Regions from separate parts of the Exiguobacterium sp. s191 genome, predicted to be linked through region 2. Evidence: riboswitches for the same ligand, from Rfam matches in the RefSeq annotation. Region 2 holds a riboswitch; each other region holds the start of a gene.

Region 1 (5,795 bases), on a different contig from region 2:
GCGATCGTTGGCGAAGAGTTGATCGTCAATGAGGAGAAAGCGGCGATTGTCGGTATTCTGCCCTTGCCACTCCTCATCATCTCGGCTGAGGTGATGCGGAATTTTGATCAACGGGCACTCGCTTCGATTCATGATGAAGCCGGAACACCGGGCGAATTCGAGGATATCTGGGAACAGTTCGCCGATTTACGTGCCTATTTTCAAAAGGCAGAAGAAGCGGAAGATACGATTTTAATTTATTATGTCTGAACAGCTTAAAGCATAAAAAAGAGACCCGCTTCCGAGTCGTAGACTGGAAACGGGTCTCTCGTCGTTCAGATGAATCAAGAGGCTGACTCAAAAAAGAATGCCGCGTCTTTTCACGCCCTTTCCTCAGACGAGACACAAGCCAATTTTCCTGCTTTATTCAAGCAGGAAAACGGGTCTTGTTTGTCTTACAGCGCAAAGATGCGCTTTTTCCTGTAGGAGTTGCGTGAAACGCGTCATTCTTTTTGTTACGAGATAGGGTGGCAGATCATCGTTCTGCCACCCTTCTCTTTGTGGAAACGGACTTTTGAGTCAGCCTCATCTTTTATGTGAATCGCCAGATTAAAAATCGATTTCGTCCGGATCCGGTCCAAGGCGGACATCCGTTGCGATACGATCAATTTTCTCAAGATCATCAGCATCGAGTTGGAAATCAAAGACGTCGAAGTTTTCCGCAATGCGTGCTGGTGTAACGGATTTTGGAAGAGCGACGATGCCGTTGTCGAGATGCCAACGTAAGACGACTTGTGAAGGTGTCTTGCCGTGTTTCTCTGCGATTTCCTTGAAATCGTTGATTTCGAGGAATTTCCCTTGCATGAGTGGGCTCCATGCTTCGACTTGAATGTTGTGATCTTGCAAGTATTCGTGCAGTTCGTGTTGCGGTAATTGTGGATGCAACTCGACTTGGTTGATCATTGGTGCCATCAAGCCCTCTTCTGCCAATGTATCGAGGTGATGTTCTTTGAAGTTCGAGACACCGATCGCTTTGATCTTGCCTGCTTCATACAGTTCAACCATTGCTTTCCACGCTTCGATATAGCCTTCGACCGGCCAGTGGATAAGATAGAGGTCAAGATAATCTGTTTCGAGACGTTCGAGCGATTCTGCGAATGCTTCCTTCGTCCGACCGGCACGAATATCATCGTTCCAGACTTTTGACGTTAAGAAGAGATCCTCACGTTTCACGCCGCTTTCCTTGATTCCTTTTGCGACACCGCGCTCGTTTTTGTAGACAGCAGCCGTATCGATATGACGATAGCCGACACGTAATGCTTCAGCGACAGCAGCAGGTGCTTCTGTCTCTTCATCTACTTGCCAGACACCGAATCCGATTTGGGGAATCGTAATACCGTTTGAAAGTTTTGCGTATTGCATGTGTTACTCCTCCTCATAAAACGTAGTTTAGATTTGCTCGTTTAGTTTAGCATGAACGAACGAAGACGTCCGTTTCCATGCTCATGGAGGAATGAAATAAGGTAAAATAGAAAAGAATCGTGAGATTTAATCGTGTGTTAAAAGAGGGGGAGAAAAGATGGCTCAAAAGAATAAAAAGCTATCCAAATGTACTTGGCTTAGCATTGGCGCCTTGTTAGTAACGCAGGCAGTGGGTCTGTTTCTTAGTGCGCGAAAGTCAGGACGTAATCCATGGGTGTGGGGAGGCGCTGGACTCGTTCAGTTCCCGCTTCCGGCAATCGCTTACTTAATCTTAGAACGACAAGCGAAGCAGAATAAATAATAAAACAGGTCCAATCGTCGACGCGATTGGACCTGTTTTATGGTTACGAAGAAATTTTTTCTTGCTTCGTCGCTGTCTTCTTCATGCGTGGTAAGCCGAAGAAGATGGCAATTGATCCACAGACGAAGAGGAGGAACGGATAGAACAGATACGGAATCAGTTCCGGTGAAGCCGTTTTCGTCAATTCTGCTGCGATCAAAAGTTGTGCCCCGTACGGAATGATGCCTTGAATACCACAAGAGAAGATATCAAGGATACTCGCCGATTTTTTTCGATCGACTTCATACGTATCGGCGATTTCAGCTGCCAGTGGTCCAGCGACGAGAATCGAAATCGTATTGTTTGCTGTCGCGAGATTCGTTGCACTGACGAGTGCCGCCATACTGAATTCGGCACCACGACGCTGTGAAATCTTGCGTGTCAGCGTCTCTTTTAAGAAGGCGATTCCACCGTTGAACGTAATCAAGCTGACGAGACCACCCATGAGGAGCGTCAAGATGGAGATCTCCGCCATGCCCAACATGCCTTCGGACATCGAGAGGACGAATCCACTTAAGCCGAAGCTACCATCAATCATACCGATGATGCCGGTGAGTAGCGTACCACCAATTAAGACAAGGATGACATTGACGCCGAAGATAGCAAGAACGATGACAGCGAGATATGGAATCAACTTGTAGAATTCAAAGGCTTTTGCTTCGACGACGTCACCAGAACCGGAAACGAATGCGAGCAGGATGACCGTCAAAATAGCAGCCGGTAGGACGATCATGAAGTTCGTCCGGAATTTATCGCGCATGTTCGTTTTTTGGGTTCGGACGGCAGCAATCGTCGTATCCGAGATGAACGACAAGTTATCGCCGAACATCGATCCACCAACGACAGCAGCCGCTGCGATCGCAACGTTGATGCCTGTCGCTTCATGAATACCGAAGGCGATCGGTGCGAGTGCAGCAATCGTTCCGGTAGATGTCCCCATCGCCATCGAGATGAAGGCAGCGATGATGAACAGACCACTCATGAGGAGCGATGGAGGTAGAAACGTCAAAGCGGCATTAACGGTCGCATCGATGGCACCGATTGCTTCTGCCGTTCCAGAAAACGTACCGGCTAGTAAGAAGATGAAGACCATGATCATGATATCGGGATTTCCGGCACCCGTTGCAATTCGTTCGACCGTTTGATTGATGGATCCTTTCGTCGTGATTGCAGCAAAAATCAAAGCGATCAATGCGGCGATAAGGATCGGAAATTTGTAAAAGTCGTCATAGAAGATCCCGGCTCCGATGAAGAGGACCAGGAATACGACGAGAGGAAGCAGTGCCCATTTGTTAGGCGTGATTGTTTCATTCATTGTTGACACCTCGTTTCTCAAAGATACAAAAAAAGACCCCTTCGCAAGAAAGAAGGAGGTCTTTATGAAATAAAGACGCTCTTCTTATCTCTCAAGCTTTCGCTTGCTGGATTTGGCACAGTACGAATCAAATCGTCCGCTGCCGAAACATCATTGGGCCAGTCCCTCCGTTTCTCGCGATAAAAAGAAGTCATTCAATTGTTGTAAAACACGTTTCTTACCGTACCGCATTGAGTAACGCGTGTCAACTGTACTTTACTGAAGTGCTTGTTTTAACGTCTGGACGTTTTCTTCCATCAACTTGAAATACGAGCTATTTTGTTGCGATTTCGTGACCGACTCTAGATTATGAATCGTCACGGATTCAGCTCCGATTTCTTTTTGGATGACACGTGCGACCTTTGGTGAGACCGTCTCTTCGAACGCGACGTATTTCAAATCATGCATCCGTGCTTCTTTTACTAAAGCGGCCAGTTGCTTTTGTGACGGTTCATCGGAAGGAGAAATTCCCGCGATCGGTAGTTGTGTGAAACCATATCGTTCTGCGAGGTAACCATAAGCGGCATGCGTAACGAGAAGTTCTTTTTTCGATCCATCAGCGACGGCTTGTTTAAATTGTTCGTCCAATTCATCAGCTTGCTGATCGAACGCTTTTAAGTTTTTCTCGAATGTTGCTTTGTCTTTTGGTACTTCTTTTGATAAAGCAGTTGTAATCGAGCGTGCCATTGCTTTTGCGTTGACAGGATCGAGCCAGACGTGTGGATCGTATTTTCCATGGTCATGACCCTCTTCTTCATGCGCATGTTCATCCGTTGCATGATCATCGTGCCCTTCTTCTTCGTGGGCATGTTCGTCTTCACTATGCTCCTCTTCTTCATGTGCATGAAGTGTAGCATCCGATTCTAGTAAGTTGACGTCCTTACTCGTCTCGACGAAGCGGACATCCGTGCCTTTTAGACTCTCCTGGATTTTTTTCGAATACGGCTCGAGCGTCGTACCGGTTAAGAGGAACAAGTCGCCCTTAGCAATCTCGGTGAGTTGTTTTGACGTCGGCTCGTAAGAGTGGGGGTCTGCTCCAGGTGGGACGATCATCTTGACGTTGACTTGATCCCCTCCGATTTCGCGGGCAATAGCAGCCGTCGCGAACGTTGATGCATAGACTTCTGTCTGGGTTTTATCTGAAGTCGATGAATCGGTATTCGAACCGCAAGCAGCGAGAACACTTGCACTTGCGAAAGCGACTGTTAAAGCGGGAATGATTTTTTTCATTATATGATACCTCCATTATTAAAACGTAACTATTCCGATTTGGACTTTCTCACTATAGCGGAACGCTGGTGAAGCGTCAAGTACGAATACCGAGACGTTCGACTTCTTTTAAAACGGGGTAGAAGGATAATAAAGTGAAGAAACTGGCACGTCTTTTGGAGGTGATCAAGTGAAACGTGAAACTGCATGGCTAATGGGGGGAGCTGCGTTATTGACGACGGCAGCAGCGGGAGCGAGTATCTGGAACAATTATGGTGCATTGCTTCGATGGACCGAACCCGCCTTGCCACTCACTGAAAAACAACTTGCACCGCGGACGCTCACCTACAAACAGGTGGGAAACCGCATCTTACAGCTCGATCTCTATTATCCACCGGGAGAAGGACCGTTTCCAGTTGCCATCTATGCACACGGTGGTGCATTCGTTCGTGGAGAGCGCGATGACATGTTCTGCTTTAGTCCAATCGTCGACCGTCTGCTTGAACTCGGAGTTGCCGTCTGTAGTATTGAGTATCGTTTGTTCGAAGAGGGCAGTTATTTTCCGGATAACCTCGAAGATGTACGGGATGCGTTATGTTTTTTGAATAAGGAAGCAGAGGGTCTTCGCATTCTAAGAGGACGGATGATGGTATGGGGAGACTCAGCCGGAGCCGCACTCATGCTGACGACGGCACTTGCCCCATCTGCTTTCGTTGGTGAGCGTGATGAGCGCCACATGCCATTGATCAGTGGTGTGATCGCTTTATATCCACCGACGAACTTTTTGTTGTTTAATTTCATTCAGACTTGGATTGCCCACATTAAGTTCTACAAGGGGGGACGAGAAGAATGGCGCAAGCTGATGACGCACGTCTCACCTGTCACACATTTATCGTCGGATGCCCCGCCCATCATGCTCTTGCATGGGAAAAAAGATCCGATTGTTCCGTTTTCTCAAGCCTTGCATTTCGTTGAGAAGGGAGCGGATGTCGGAGCCGATGTTCGTTTGTTTTCCTTCCCAAATGGCACCCACTCACTTGCCAGTTTCGCTCAGACGGAAAATCCGTTAAAGATTGAGCGATTGCTTGAACGAATTGAACGTTTCACCTGTCAGGTGCTACTGTTGGCACCGCGACAACTTCCGAATGGAAAACATGATACAATCAGTCATATTTCTTAAATGAGGGAGACAGAGACATGACTGAAATTTGTTTAGTGCGGCATGGTCAGACGGATTGGAACTTAAACGAACGGATTCAAGGAAGAGAAGATATTCCGTTAAATGCAACAGGAAGAAGACAAGCGGAACTCAGCGCCGCTTATCTATCGAATGAAGAGTGGGATGTCTTGTTAGCAAGTCCCTTGTCGCGTGCCGTTGAGACAGCGGAAATCATCGGTCGTGCTGTTGGTTTAACGATCACAGCGACAGAC
Region 2 (5,795 bases):
GGTCGATTCCAATCTGTTTCGCATCACGTGGTGACGTGATGGACAACTCCTTCCCGTCGAGACGGATCGTTCCTTCGTCCGCCGTTTCCGCTCCGGATAAGACTTTCATCAACGTCGACTTACCGGCACCATTCGCACCGACAAGCGCGTGGATTTCACCGGATTTCACTTCAAACGAGACTTGTTTTAAGGCTTGCACTCCTGGAAACGCCAGTGAAATCCCAGTCATCTTCAAGTGATGATTGGTAGACGTCATTGTTTTTTATGGACGTCACGCAACCGGTCCATCCACGGTTCATTGAATTTGTCCGATGTACTCCATCCTTTGATGATCGTATCGAGATTGTACATCGTCGTATCCTGCTTCAACGCCTTCTGCTCCACGAGTTTCGCGTCGAGATCAAAGCTATCCGGTGTCTTCTCGCCAGCGATTTTCTTAGCCAGTAATCGCATGTCCGTTTGTCCAATCAAGAATGGATCCACCGCACTCGTCGAGACCCAGTTACTGCCTTTTTCACGCATCAGGTTGATATCCTGATTCGAGACATCGATCGAGATTAGCGGGATTTCTTGACGTTTATTATCCTTGAGCGATTTGTAAGCCCCTTTTGCGACTTCGTCCCACGCTCCCCAAACCGCATCAATGCTTCCTTTCGGATATTTCGCGAGAATCGCATTCATCTTCGTTGCGATATCCCCTTGGACATCTTGGAAGTTTGTCGGTCCAACCGTCTCAAGCGTTTTGATCTTACCGTCTGCTTCGTACGTCTTATAGATTTCCTGACGACGATCGAGCGGGGCAAAACCTGGTCCGAACCAAAGTTTGATGACACGGACCGGCTTTTTGTCCGTCACCTTCGTCACTTCATCAAGCGATAGCTTCGCGAGTTGATGATCGTTTTGGAATGTTTCCGTCACACCTTTTAACGCCGTTCCTTTTTTCTTCGTGACCGTATCGAACGTCACGACCTTCAGCCCTTTGTCGACCGCTGGTTTAATCATGTCATAGGCGTAGTCTTCCTTACCATGCGAGATGATGAGCCCATCATAATCTTGCTGAATCGCTTGCGCGACAAGCTCCTTGAACTTGACGTCGTTACCTTCCGAAATGAACGTGCTGACTTTAAAGCCAAGCGCTTCGCCTTCACTTCGCGCGCCATCAAGGAATTGTTTCGTATGGTCGTCCGATGCTAGGTTGCGGATGACGGCGATCTTGACGTCCGATTGAACCCCTTTTGGTACATCCTTGACGACCTTCGTCGTCGTGGCTTCTCCATTCGCACAAGCCGCTAGTAACAGTGCCGGTGCTAGGACGGCGTAAGCTAGTTTTTTCATGACATATCTCCTTATCCGAGGGGTTGAAGCCCTGTTAATTGTTCAATCGTTTCTTCATTCGGTTGCGTGATGACACCAAGTTCGGTGATGATGCCTGTGATCAATGTGTGTGGTGTGACATCAAACGCCGGGTTGAAGACGGCGATGCCTTCCGGTGCTGCCGCAATACCTTGGACAGTCGTCACTTCCTGCGGATCACGTTCTTCGATTTCGATCGCGTCTCCGGAAACGAGCGAGAAGTCGAACGTCGAGAGCGGTGCTGCGACGTAAAACGGAATACCAAAAGCTTGCGCGAGCAATGCCAATTGGAACGTCCCGATTTTATTCGCGGTATCTCCGTTTCGTGTAATGCGGTCGGCACCGACGATGATCGCATCGATCTGTTTTTCTTTCAGCGTATGGGCGACCATGTTGTCCGTAATTAACGTGACATCGATGCCGGCACGTTGCAGCTCCCATGTCGTCAATCGTGCTCCCTGCAGTAACGGTCGCGTCTCACTCGCAAAAACGGATAATTCGATGCCGCGTTCTTTTGCGATGTAGAACGGCGCAAGTGCCGTTCCATAAGCAGCGGTCGCAATCGATCCAGCATTACAAATCGTTAGGATCCGGTCGCCTGACTGGAACAATTCCAGTGCATGAATCCCGATTTGACGTGACGTCTGCGCATCCTGGTCGTATAAGGCGACCGTCCGTTTTTCCAACCGTTCGCGAATCTCTTCTACCGACGTCCCGTCTTGAATGATTGGATTCAATTGATCGAGGACATTTCGCAAGTTGACGGCCGTCGGTCGTGTCGCGAGTAACGTCGCCGATGTCTCAAGCAAGGCTTGCTTGTAGACCGGAAGCGCCGCTTCAAAGCGGTACGCTTCTTGAACGAGCACGAATCCACCGAATAAGCTGATCGCAGGTGCGCCCCGGACACGTAGTTGTTTAATCGCCTCAACCGCTTGCGCGAGATCAGCAATGACTTCATAGTGCTCTTCTTGCGGTAGACGTGTCTGATCGAGAATCGTCAAGACACGATCTTCGTAACGGATACTTTGAACGAATGTAGTCATCGGCTGAGTTCCTCCGTTACGTCAAAGTTTCGTAAATCATCGAATGTCCGGCATTCTGTACGGCGTTTGATTAACGCCGCTCCTAGACGAAGAGCGTGACGTTTCCGCTCTAAGCGTTCCGTCGTTGAATCGATTGATTCTAAATCAGCGACCGGTGCAAGACCAATCGTCCGCCGAATCAATTCGCAACCAGCAAAGCCAAGGGCATCCTGCAAGATCGTGCTCAGTACATCATCGACGAGTCCTGATGCCTGGAACGGTTCGACGGCTTCCCGTTCCCATAAGGCACGGAACGTTGAAGCGAACGTCAGCCAGAACGTATCGATATCCTTGATTCGGGCGTCACGTCGTGTAGGGTAATCCGGATATGCCGCGAAGAATAGATGCGCAATGAACTGTCCGACATCGAATCCGAATGGACCATAAAAGGCGAATTCTGGATCGATGACTTTCGTTTCCGTCGCCGAGGCGAAGATGCTTCCTGTATGTAGATCGCCGTGCAGCAATGCATCTCCTTTCGTGATGAAGAGCGCTTCGAGTTTTGCGACTTCGCGTTTTAACTCATCGTCTGCCCATAGACGTGCCACCTCTTCTTCGAGTCCGGCTTCAATCTCGTTCGTCTCCGCGTCATGAAACGGATCCGTGAAGATTAATTTTTCCGTGATGTCGCACAAGTCTGGATTGTAGTACGTTCGGGCGACACGTTTCTTTTCAACCGGACCAAGCGCAAAGTCCGATGTATGGAATAACGTCCGAGCGAGATAAGAACCGATATGTTCCGCAAGCAACGGATACTGTTCACCTGCGAGTAAACCGCTTCGAACGATCGTCAGATGTGAAAGATCTTCCATGACCGTATACGCCTCTTCATGACTAGCATGAAAGACACGCGGTACGAACGGCACGGCATGCCGTGCGAATTCACGGAGTGCGGATTGCTCGATCCACGCTCGTTCGAGCGATAACGGCCAGCTCTCCCCGACGACCTTCGCATATGGTAATGCTTGTTTTAGAATCAATCGATGTTCACCCTCTCGAATTCGGAAAACGAGGTTGAGGTTCCCGTCGCCAATCTCTTCTGCTTCGACGGCTCCATCGCCGATCAGTCCTAGTGTCCGAACACGATCAATCGCGTCCTGTTCTGTAAATGCTTTATATGTCATCTCAGTTTCCCCCTATGTGATACACGAAAAAGCGCCTCTTTTCGTCATCGAAAAGAGGCGCAGAAAAGTCACTGCGTCCTCTTATCTCTCAGACAAAACGTCTGTTGGATGTAGCACCGTGCCCAGTGGTCGGTTGCTGCGGCGTCATCGGGCCAATTCCCTCTGCCAACTCGCGATAAGAGTCGTATGTAGTTGTCGTGTGTGATATTGATTTGAATCTTACGCAATCGACTTCCTCGCTGTCAAATCGAAATCAAGCAGAAACGGATATCATTTTTATGCCATCTATAGAAATAGTATTTTCAAAAAAATAAATTTTCTAAAAATAGTTTGACAAGTGGCGATTCTCATGTAAAAATTGCAATTAGATTTCACAATTTCATCCAATTCTTATCAAGAGCAGACGGAGGGACAAGCCCTACGATGTCGCAGCAACCGACCTTTTGGCACGGTGCTAATTCTTGCAGCTACTAAGCTGACAGATAAGAGTCCACGTTCGAATCATTCATGGTCTCTTGTCGCTGACGAGAGACCATTTTTTTGTTGAAGGAGGAAAGACATGGCTTATATCACTGCTACTTATCAATTGACTGCCCGTGATCGACTCGAGCAACGCGCTGAACAACTCGCGCTTGGTCTGACAGTCGGTTCTTGGACGGAACTGAATCATCTCGAACAACAACAACTCGCCTCGTTCAAAGGGGAAGTCGTACATACCGAAGAGCGCGATGGCAAAGGATATATCACGATTCGTTACCCGGAACATAACGTATCGCGCGACTTTTCTGCGATTCTGACGACCATCTTCGGGAAACTCTCACTCGACGGTGAAATCAAATTAACGGAATTGCTACTACCCGATACATTTACGTCGGACTTTCCAGGTGCGAAATTCGGGATCGAAGGGGTCCGTTCCTTGATCGGTGTCGAAGATCGCCCATTATTAATGAGCATCTTCAAAGGAGTCATCGGACGCGATTTATCGTTCCTTCGTGATCAACTCGAAGGACAACTCGCTGGTGGGATTGATCTCGTCAAAGACGATGAGATCCTATACGACAATCCATTGACACCGACGATTGATCGGGCACGGATCGGACGTGAGGTCATCGATGCTCACTTCCAACGGACCGGTAAACGTGCGTTGTATGCGATCACACTCAGCGGTCCTGTCTTTACGCTCAAGGATCAAGCCAAGCGATTGATTGATGCTGGAGCGACTGCTTTCTTGCTGAATACCTTCACATACGGACTCGATGTCTTACGCGAACTGGCAAGTGATCCGGAAATCAACGTTCCGCTCTTCAATCATCCGGCATATAGCGGTGCGTTGATCGCTAGCCCGAATCACGGAGTCGCAGCCCCTGTCTTACTCGGCACATTACCGCGTGCTGCTGGAGCAGACTTGACGCTATTCCCGTCTCCTTATGGCAATGTCGCTTTACCAAAGGATGTCGCTCGTGGCATCGCGGTCGAAGCGACCCGTCTCGGGCAGACGAAATCGATCTTCCCGGTTCCTTCAGCCGGTATTCATCCTGGACTCGTCGCTCAACTCGTACGAGACTTCGGGATCGATTCCGTCATCAACGCCGGTGGCGGCGTACATGGTCATCCGCAAGGTGCTGCGGCTGGCGTCATTGCTTTCCGTCAGGCACTCGATGCGGCACTCGCAAATGAATCCCTATCGACGGCAGCATCGCGTCATGAAGAATTACGAATTGCCCTCGACGCTTGGGGGATCAAGTCATGACCGTACGGATTCTTTGTGACTTCGATGGGACGGTGACGACGCAAGATAACATCATCGCACTCATGCAGGCATTTGCGCCAGCGAGTGACTTCGAACCGTTGAAACGCGGTGTACTCGACCGGACGTTATCGATTCAGAGTGGTGTCGGGCAAATGTTCGCACTTCTGCCGTCTGACGGAAAAACAGCCTATCTTGACTTTTTGTTGGAGCGTGCAGTCATTCGCGACGGATTTTCGGAGTTACTGCAGTACAGTCGTCGTCAAGGCATCGATTTTTCGATCGTCAGCGGTGGAATGGACTTTTTCGTCGAACCGATCTTAGCGCCCTTCCTCGACCAAGAACAGATTTACTGTAACGTCGCTGATTTCAGTGGTCCATTCGTACATATCGATTGGCCAAACGCCTGCGATGCCCATTGTACGAACGGGTGCGGCTGTTGTAAAACGTCCGTTGCCCGGACACTACGTAAAGACGGTGACGTCATCA
Region 3 (5,795 bases), on a different contig from region 2:
AGACGGTCGAACGTCCGGTTGAAGACGAGGTTATCGACTTCATTTTGGAAGGCGATGACGTCAAGTGTCGCCCCAGTCGCGAGTGCCGCGCCTTGGGCGACGGCTTTGATTTTTTCCGTGACGGCATTCAATCGTTCCCGTGTCGTCGCCCGGATGAAGAAACGTGCTTTTGCGTATTCCGGGATGATGTTCGGCGCATCACCTCCATGCGTGATGATTCCGTGAATCCGGACATCGTCCGGTAATTGCTGACGTAACGCATTGATTCCATTGAAGAGTTGAATGACAGCGTCAAGGGCGTTGATGCCTTCCTCCGGTGACGCCGCTGCGTGTGCCGGACGACCCGTAAAGGCAAAGTCGAGCGGATCGACCGCAAGGGAAGAACCCGTGATCCGTGTTTGTCCCGACGGATGGACCATCAAGGCTGCATCGATCCCTTCCAGCAACTGATGTTTGACGAAACTGCCTTTCGCACTACCGTTCGGTCCACCTTCCTCGGCTGGTGTTCCAAGGACAACGACACTCCCGCCGACTTCATCGAGCACTTTACTGAGCGCGATCGCCGCTGCGACGCTCGTCGTGCCGATGATATTATGACCGCACGCGTGACCAATACCCGGCAACGCATCGTATTCAGCAAGAAAGGCAATCGTTGCGCCTGGTCGATCGCTCGATTTCTTCGCGAAGAACGCGGTATCGTGCCCCGCGACGCCGAGTTCTACTGTAAAACCTTCCGCTGTTAGACGCTCCGCATGGAGCCGCGAAGCAAAGAATTCCTCGTTCCCGATTTCCGGCGTTGCATGAATCCGATGACTTGTCTCAAGATACGATTCCCGTTTTTGTTCGATGTCCTGTTCAATCGTCTCTACCCATGTCGTGCGTACTGGTGTCGTCATACTGTCCACTCTCCTTTTGAAATTATTCGCCGATATCGCTCAGTGGAACGAACGTCGGGATCGTACTGCCTTTATATTCTTTTTTGATGAAGCCCGCGACATCTTTTTGTTGATACAGCGATGCGATTTTTTTCAGTTCTTTTTTGTTCTTGTCTTCCGTCCGTGTCGCGATGATGTTGATGTATGGTTTTGCTGTCTCGTTCTCATGGACGATCGAGTCCTTGATCGGGTTGAAGCCAGCGTCAACGGCAATGCCATTGTTGATGATTGATGCCGCGACGTCCGGTAAGACGCGTGGCGTTTGCCCGGCGACGATCGGAACGATTTTCAGCTTTTTCGGATTCTCGACGATCTTATCGACCGAACCGTTGCCATCGAAGTCGTCCGGTAGCTTGATCAGACCTGCTTCTTGCAGTAACAAGAGGGCACGTCCCATGTTCGTCGCTTCGTTCGGAACGGCGATTTTTCCGCCATTTGGAATGTCTTTGACATCCTTGTATTTATCTGAGTAGATCCCCATCGGTGCGATGACAGTCGTCGCAATCGGCGATAGCTTCAAGTTATGTTCTTTCTTGAAAGCGTTGAAGTAGGAAATCGTCTGGAAAGCATTGGCGTCGATCTCACCCTCAGCCAGTGCCATGTTCGGCTGGACATAATCGGAGAACTTGACGAGCTCGATTTTGATGCCTTCCTTCTCTGCTTTTTTCGCGACATAATCCCAAACTTGTGTGTCGGAACCGCTGACACCGAGCTTGATCGTCTTTTCGTCTTCTCCTGATGCTGCGCACCCGGCAAATAAAATCGTCGTGAGTGTTGCTCCAATTGCTACTGCTTTTTTCATGGCTGAATCGCTCCCTTGATTAATGTCTTCTAATTTTTCGTGCGACGATGTTGCCTGTCGTCTGTAAGCCTTGGACTAAGATGACGAGAATCCCGACCGTGATGATCATGACTTTCGTGTCGAATCGTTGATAACCATAGGTGATCGCTAAGTCACCGAGACCACCGCCTCCAATCGCACCTGCCATCGCTGACGCCCCGATCAAGCCGACCGTCGCGATCGTTAAGTTCAGGATGAGTGAACCGAGTGCTTCCGGCAGAAGGAAGCGGAAAATCGTTTGAAACGGTGTCGCGCCCATCGCTTCTGCTGCTTCAAGAACGCCTTTATCGACTTCGAGTAAAGAACTCTCGATCAGACGCGCCATGTACGGTGCAGCGTAAAAGACGAGCGGGACGATGGCGGCTTCTGTTCCGATCGATGTCTGAACGATCAAGCGCGTCAACGGGATGATCGCGACGAGTAAGATGATGAACGGAATCGAGCGGAAAATATTGACGATACTGTTGAAGAACGTGAACAGCGGGACATTTTCAAGCAATGCTCCTTTTCGCGTGACGACAAGCAGGATCCCGAGTGGTAAGCCGATCAAGGTCGAGAATAAGAGCGAAACGGATACCATCGTCATCGTCTGCAAAAATGCTGTCCAGATATCACTGTAATTAACTAGCATGAGCAAGTACCTCCTCGACCGTCACCTGTGCCTGATCGATGTAGTGTAACGCTCGTTTCACTTCAGCCTGCTCACCAATCAACTCGACGAGTAAGGTGCCGAACGGCGTATCCTGCAACTCCGTGATGCTACCGTGCAAGATGTTGACATCGACGTCAAAGCGTTTTGCGACTTGTGATAAGAGCGGCTGCCCGGTGTGATGTCCGAGGAAATGAATCTTATAGATCGGATTCGCATTCCGCGACTCGATCAACTGGCGAATCGATGCTGGAATCTCGTCGTGCATGACGGAGCGAACGAAGTTTCGTGCCGTCTCGGTCTTCGGATTCGAAAAGACGTCGAAGACCGTTCCTGACTCAATCAACTTTCCAGCTTCGATGACGGCGACGCGGTCGCAAATCTCCCGAATGACGCCCATCTCGTGGGTGATCAAGAGAATCGTGATCCCGTACTCCGCATTGATCCGTTTTAATAACTGGAGAATATGATGGGTCGTTTGGGGATCGAGTGCTGACGTCGCTTCGTCACATAAGAGGACGGAAGGTTGCGTCGCGAGTGCCCGGGCGATACCAACGCGCTGTTTCTGCCCACCGGACAATTGATCCGGATAATGATCTGCCTTGTCCGCGAGATCGACGAATTCGAGTAACTCCGTCACCCGGCGGCGAATTTCGTCTTTCTTGACGCCTGCGAGAACGAGTGGTTTTGCAACGTTCGTAAAGACCGTATTCGCATTCAATAGATTGAAGTGCTGAAAGATCATCCCGATCCGTTGTTTTGCTTGACGCAATTTTTTCGGAGACAGTTGCGTTAAATCTTCCCCATCGACCGTCACCGTTCCTGACGTCGGTCGTTCTAACAGATTGACACAGCGGAGCAGTGAACTTTTTCCGGCACCGCTAAAGCCGATGACACCAAAGATTTCGCCTTTTTCGATCGTCAGGTCGACACCGTCGAGTGCTGCAATCGTCTGATCTTTCGTGACGTACGTTTTCTTGACTTGATGAAATGCGATCATTCCGTTTTCCCCCTTCATTCAACAAAAAAGGTCCCTTCTTGAGAAACAAGAAGAGACCTGGATCCGCACAGTGGCAGAATCCACTCTACTCATCTCTCAGACATCTGTCTGATGGAATTGGCACAGTGCTCATAATGAGTCTGTTGCCGAGGTTTCGTAGGGCCAGTCCCTCCACCTCTCTGGATAAGTATTGCGGTATGAAATTCGTATGTGTGTTGTTGCGTTGTTGCTTATGTCGTAAAACTAATTTTTACATTACGGGTCGAAACTTTAAAAGTCAACCAACTTTGCAAAAATAATCCATTTGGCGCATATCGACGGATGAACAAGTTATGAGTTAGCTTACTCAACGGATCATGATTCGTCAAGAAAGATTTGACAAGTCATTTTTGGTCGTGCTACCATCGTTTCAATGATTATTCCGACAATTCCAATATGATATTTATCAAGAGTGAACGAGAGACCTGGCTCTATGACTTCACGGCAACCTGCAATCTGTAAGGTGCTCCGACCAGCAAAGCGCGGCTTTGGATGATACGGTGAAAAACTCGTGGGCGTCCAAGCAGTGACGTCGACGAGTTTTTTTCATGAATGGAGGAAAAATAGTAATGATGAACTATCCTGTATTGACTGGTGCTGAAGCGTTTTATTTTCAAGGGGGATCGATCGGCATTCTAATCTGTCATGGTTTTAACGCCACACCGCAAAGTGTCCGCGACGTCGGTGAGGCATTCGCTGCTGAAGGTTTTACCGTCTATGCCCCGCGCTTACGTGGACATGGAACGAATGTCCGCGAGTTTGAACAATCGACTGCTCGATGTTGGAAGCAAAGCCTGAAAGACGGCTATGAACGTTTACAAGAAACATGCGATCAAGTCTTCGTCATCGGTCAATCGATGGGTGCGACGCTTGCACTGTCACTCGCCGCTGACGGCATTCCGTTCGCCGGCATTATTACGATCAATGCCGCACTCTCCGTTCCATCCTATGAAGCACTTTCGTTCGAGGACGGTCCAGAGTATTTACCAGAAGGGGCACCGGACATCAAACGGTCTGCTTTCGAAATCATCTATGACCTCGTTCCAAGTCGTTGTGCGTTCGAACTCGTCCGTCTGATGGATGAGACGAAAGGACGCCTCGGATCGATCCTTCTGCCGACATTAATTCTCTACTCGGCGACCGATCACGTCGTCCCGCCGTCGAGCTCGGATTATCTGCATCAGCACATCGGAACGAATGATAAACGAAGCTACTGTTTACTGAACTCGTACCACGTCGCGACCCTCGATCATGATCAGGATTTGATCGTTCGTGAGACGATCCGTTTTATCGAACGCTCAAGCCGGTTCTCACAGGAAACGGGATAATAAAAAAACAGCTATTCACTTAGAAGCGAATAGCTGTTACATCAAAGGACGACCGCGACCGGTTCGTCTTTTTTAATTTTCTTGGTGCTGCACCGATTGGAGCGGCTTCGGTTTTCCAGGCACCTCATGGCAATGGCGGCACCGTGGCTCATATGATTCTGAAGCGCCAACTAGGATGATCGGATCATCGTAGTTCGCTGGTTTTCCATCAATCAACCGTTGTGTCCGGGAAGCCGGATCACCACATGAAAGACAGATGGCTTGTAGCTTCGTTACGAATTCTGCGCGCGCCAGTAATTCCGGCATCTTGCCAAATGGCTCTGCCCGGAAATCTTGATCAAGGCCTGCACAAATGACGCGTTTTCCGTCTTGTGCAAGTGCTTCGATGACTTGTACGATCTCATCATCAAAGAATTGAACTTCATCGATTCCAACGATTTGTGTTTCCTCTGCTACTGCTGCGTAGAGATCACGACTCGTCGCCATCGGAATCGCCACGACGGAGTTGCCGATATGAGAGACGACATGCTCTTCATGGTACCGGTCGTCGATTGCCGGCTTGAATACTTGAACGGGCAGTTTGCCGTACTGCGCCCGTCTGACACGACGAATCAACTCTTCCGATTTCCCGGAAAACATACTGCCACAAATTACTTCGATCCAGCCGTACTGATTTATTACATGCATCATCGTCCGACACCGTCCTCTAAAAATAGTCACTTTAACGAGTATAGCCCGAAACGGTATCGAGAAAAAGGGTTGACTTCCGGAAATCAAAATTCATTTTTTCTTTACCTAGAATTTTTGTCCTTTCATTCCAACCGTCCCCTATTTCCTGTACACTGAAGAAGAAGACTCTCACGAAAGAAGGTGTCCCCGATTCATCATCTCTTACATGACATCCTGCACCAATATGGTGCCCTTGGTCTCTCCGTCCTTCTCGCAGGTGGTATCGTGGGATTGCCGGTTCCTGATGAGACCCTGCTCGTCCTGTCCGGTTTTT

The links. A riboswitch is a leader RNA that binds a small molecule or an ion and turns the genes downstream of it on or off. The one in region 2 is predicted to bind S-adenosylmethionine.
Region 1: another riboswitch for S-adenosylmethionine. It lies ahead of KNQ09_RS13425 (Na+/H+ antiporter NhaC family protein); the one in region 2 lies ahead of mtnK (S-methyl-5-thioribose kinase).
Region 3: another riboswitch for S-adenosylmethionine. It lies ahead of KNQ09_RS11220 (alpha/beta hydrolase); the one in region 2 lies ahead of mtnK (S-methyl-5-thioribose kinase).

What each region holds. Positions count from the first base shown of each region.
Region 1 covers NZ_JACSNC010000003.1:13,680-19,474, reverse strand. The annotation lists gene KNQ09_RS13440 (hypothetical protein) at 1-249, shown strand, start outside; gene KNQ09_RS13435 (aldo/keto reductase) at 589-1,401, opposite strand; gene KNQ09_RS13430 (hypothetical protein) at 1,559-1,762, shown strand; gene KNQ09_RS13425 (Na+/H+ antiporter NhaC family protein) at 1,806-3,116, opposite strand; SAM riboswitch class I at 3,198-3,302, opposite strand; gene KNQ09_RS13420 (metal ABC transporter solute-binding protein, Zn/Mn family) at 3,372-4,385, opposite strand; gene KNQ09_RS13415 (alpha/beta hydrolase) at 4,555-5,544, shown strand; gene KNQ09_RS13410 (histidine phosphatase family protein) at 5,562-5,795, shown strand, end outside.
Region 2 covers NZ_JACSNC010000002.1:305,976-311,770, reverse strand. The annotation lists gene KNQ09_RS13220 (sugar ABC transporter ATP-binding protein) at 1-256, opposite strand, end outside; gene KNQ09_RS13215 (sugar ABC transporter substrate-binding protein) at 253-1,335, opposite strand; gene mtnA (S-methyl-5-thioribose-1-phosphate isomerase) at 1,347-2,396, opposite strand; gene mtnK (S-methyl-5-thioribose kinase) at 2,393-3,559, opposite strand; SAM riboswitch class I at 3,638-3,741, opposite strand; SAM riboswitch class I at 3,947-4,048, shown strand; gene KNQ09_RS13200 (2,3-diketo-5-methylthiopentyl-1-phosphate enolase) at 4,119-5,309, shown strand; gene KNQ09_RS13195 (2-hydroxy-3-keto-5-methylthiopentenyl-1-phosphate phosphatase) at 5,306-5,795, shown strand, end outside.
Region 3 covers NZ_JACSNC010000001.1:2,145,500-2,151,294, forward strand. The annotation lists gene KNQ09_RS11200 (M20 family metallopeptidase) at 1-896, opposite strand, end outside; gene KNQ09_RS11205 (MetQ/NlpA family ABC transporter substrate-binding protein) at 919-1,737, opposite strand; gene KNQ09_RS11210 (methionine ABC transporter permease) at 1,757-2,407, opposite strand; gene KNQ09_RS11215 (methionine ABC transporter ATP-binding protein) at 2,397-3,425, opposite strand; SAM riboswitch class I at 3,512-3,615, opposite strand; SAM riboswitch class I at 3,865-3,966, shown strand; gene KNQ09_RS11220 (alpha/beta hydrolase) at 4,034-4,792, shown strand; gene KNQ09_RS11225 (thymidine kinase) at 4,865-5,479, opposite strand; gene KNQ09_RS11230 (DedA family protein) at 5,663-5,795, shown strand, end outside.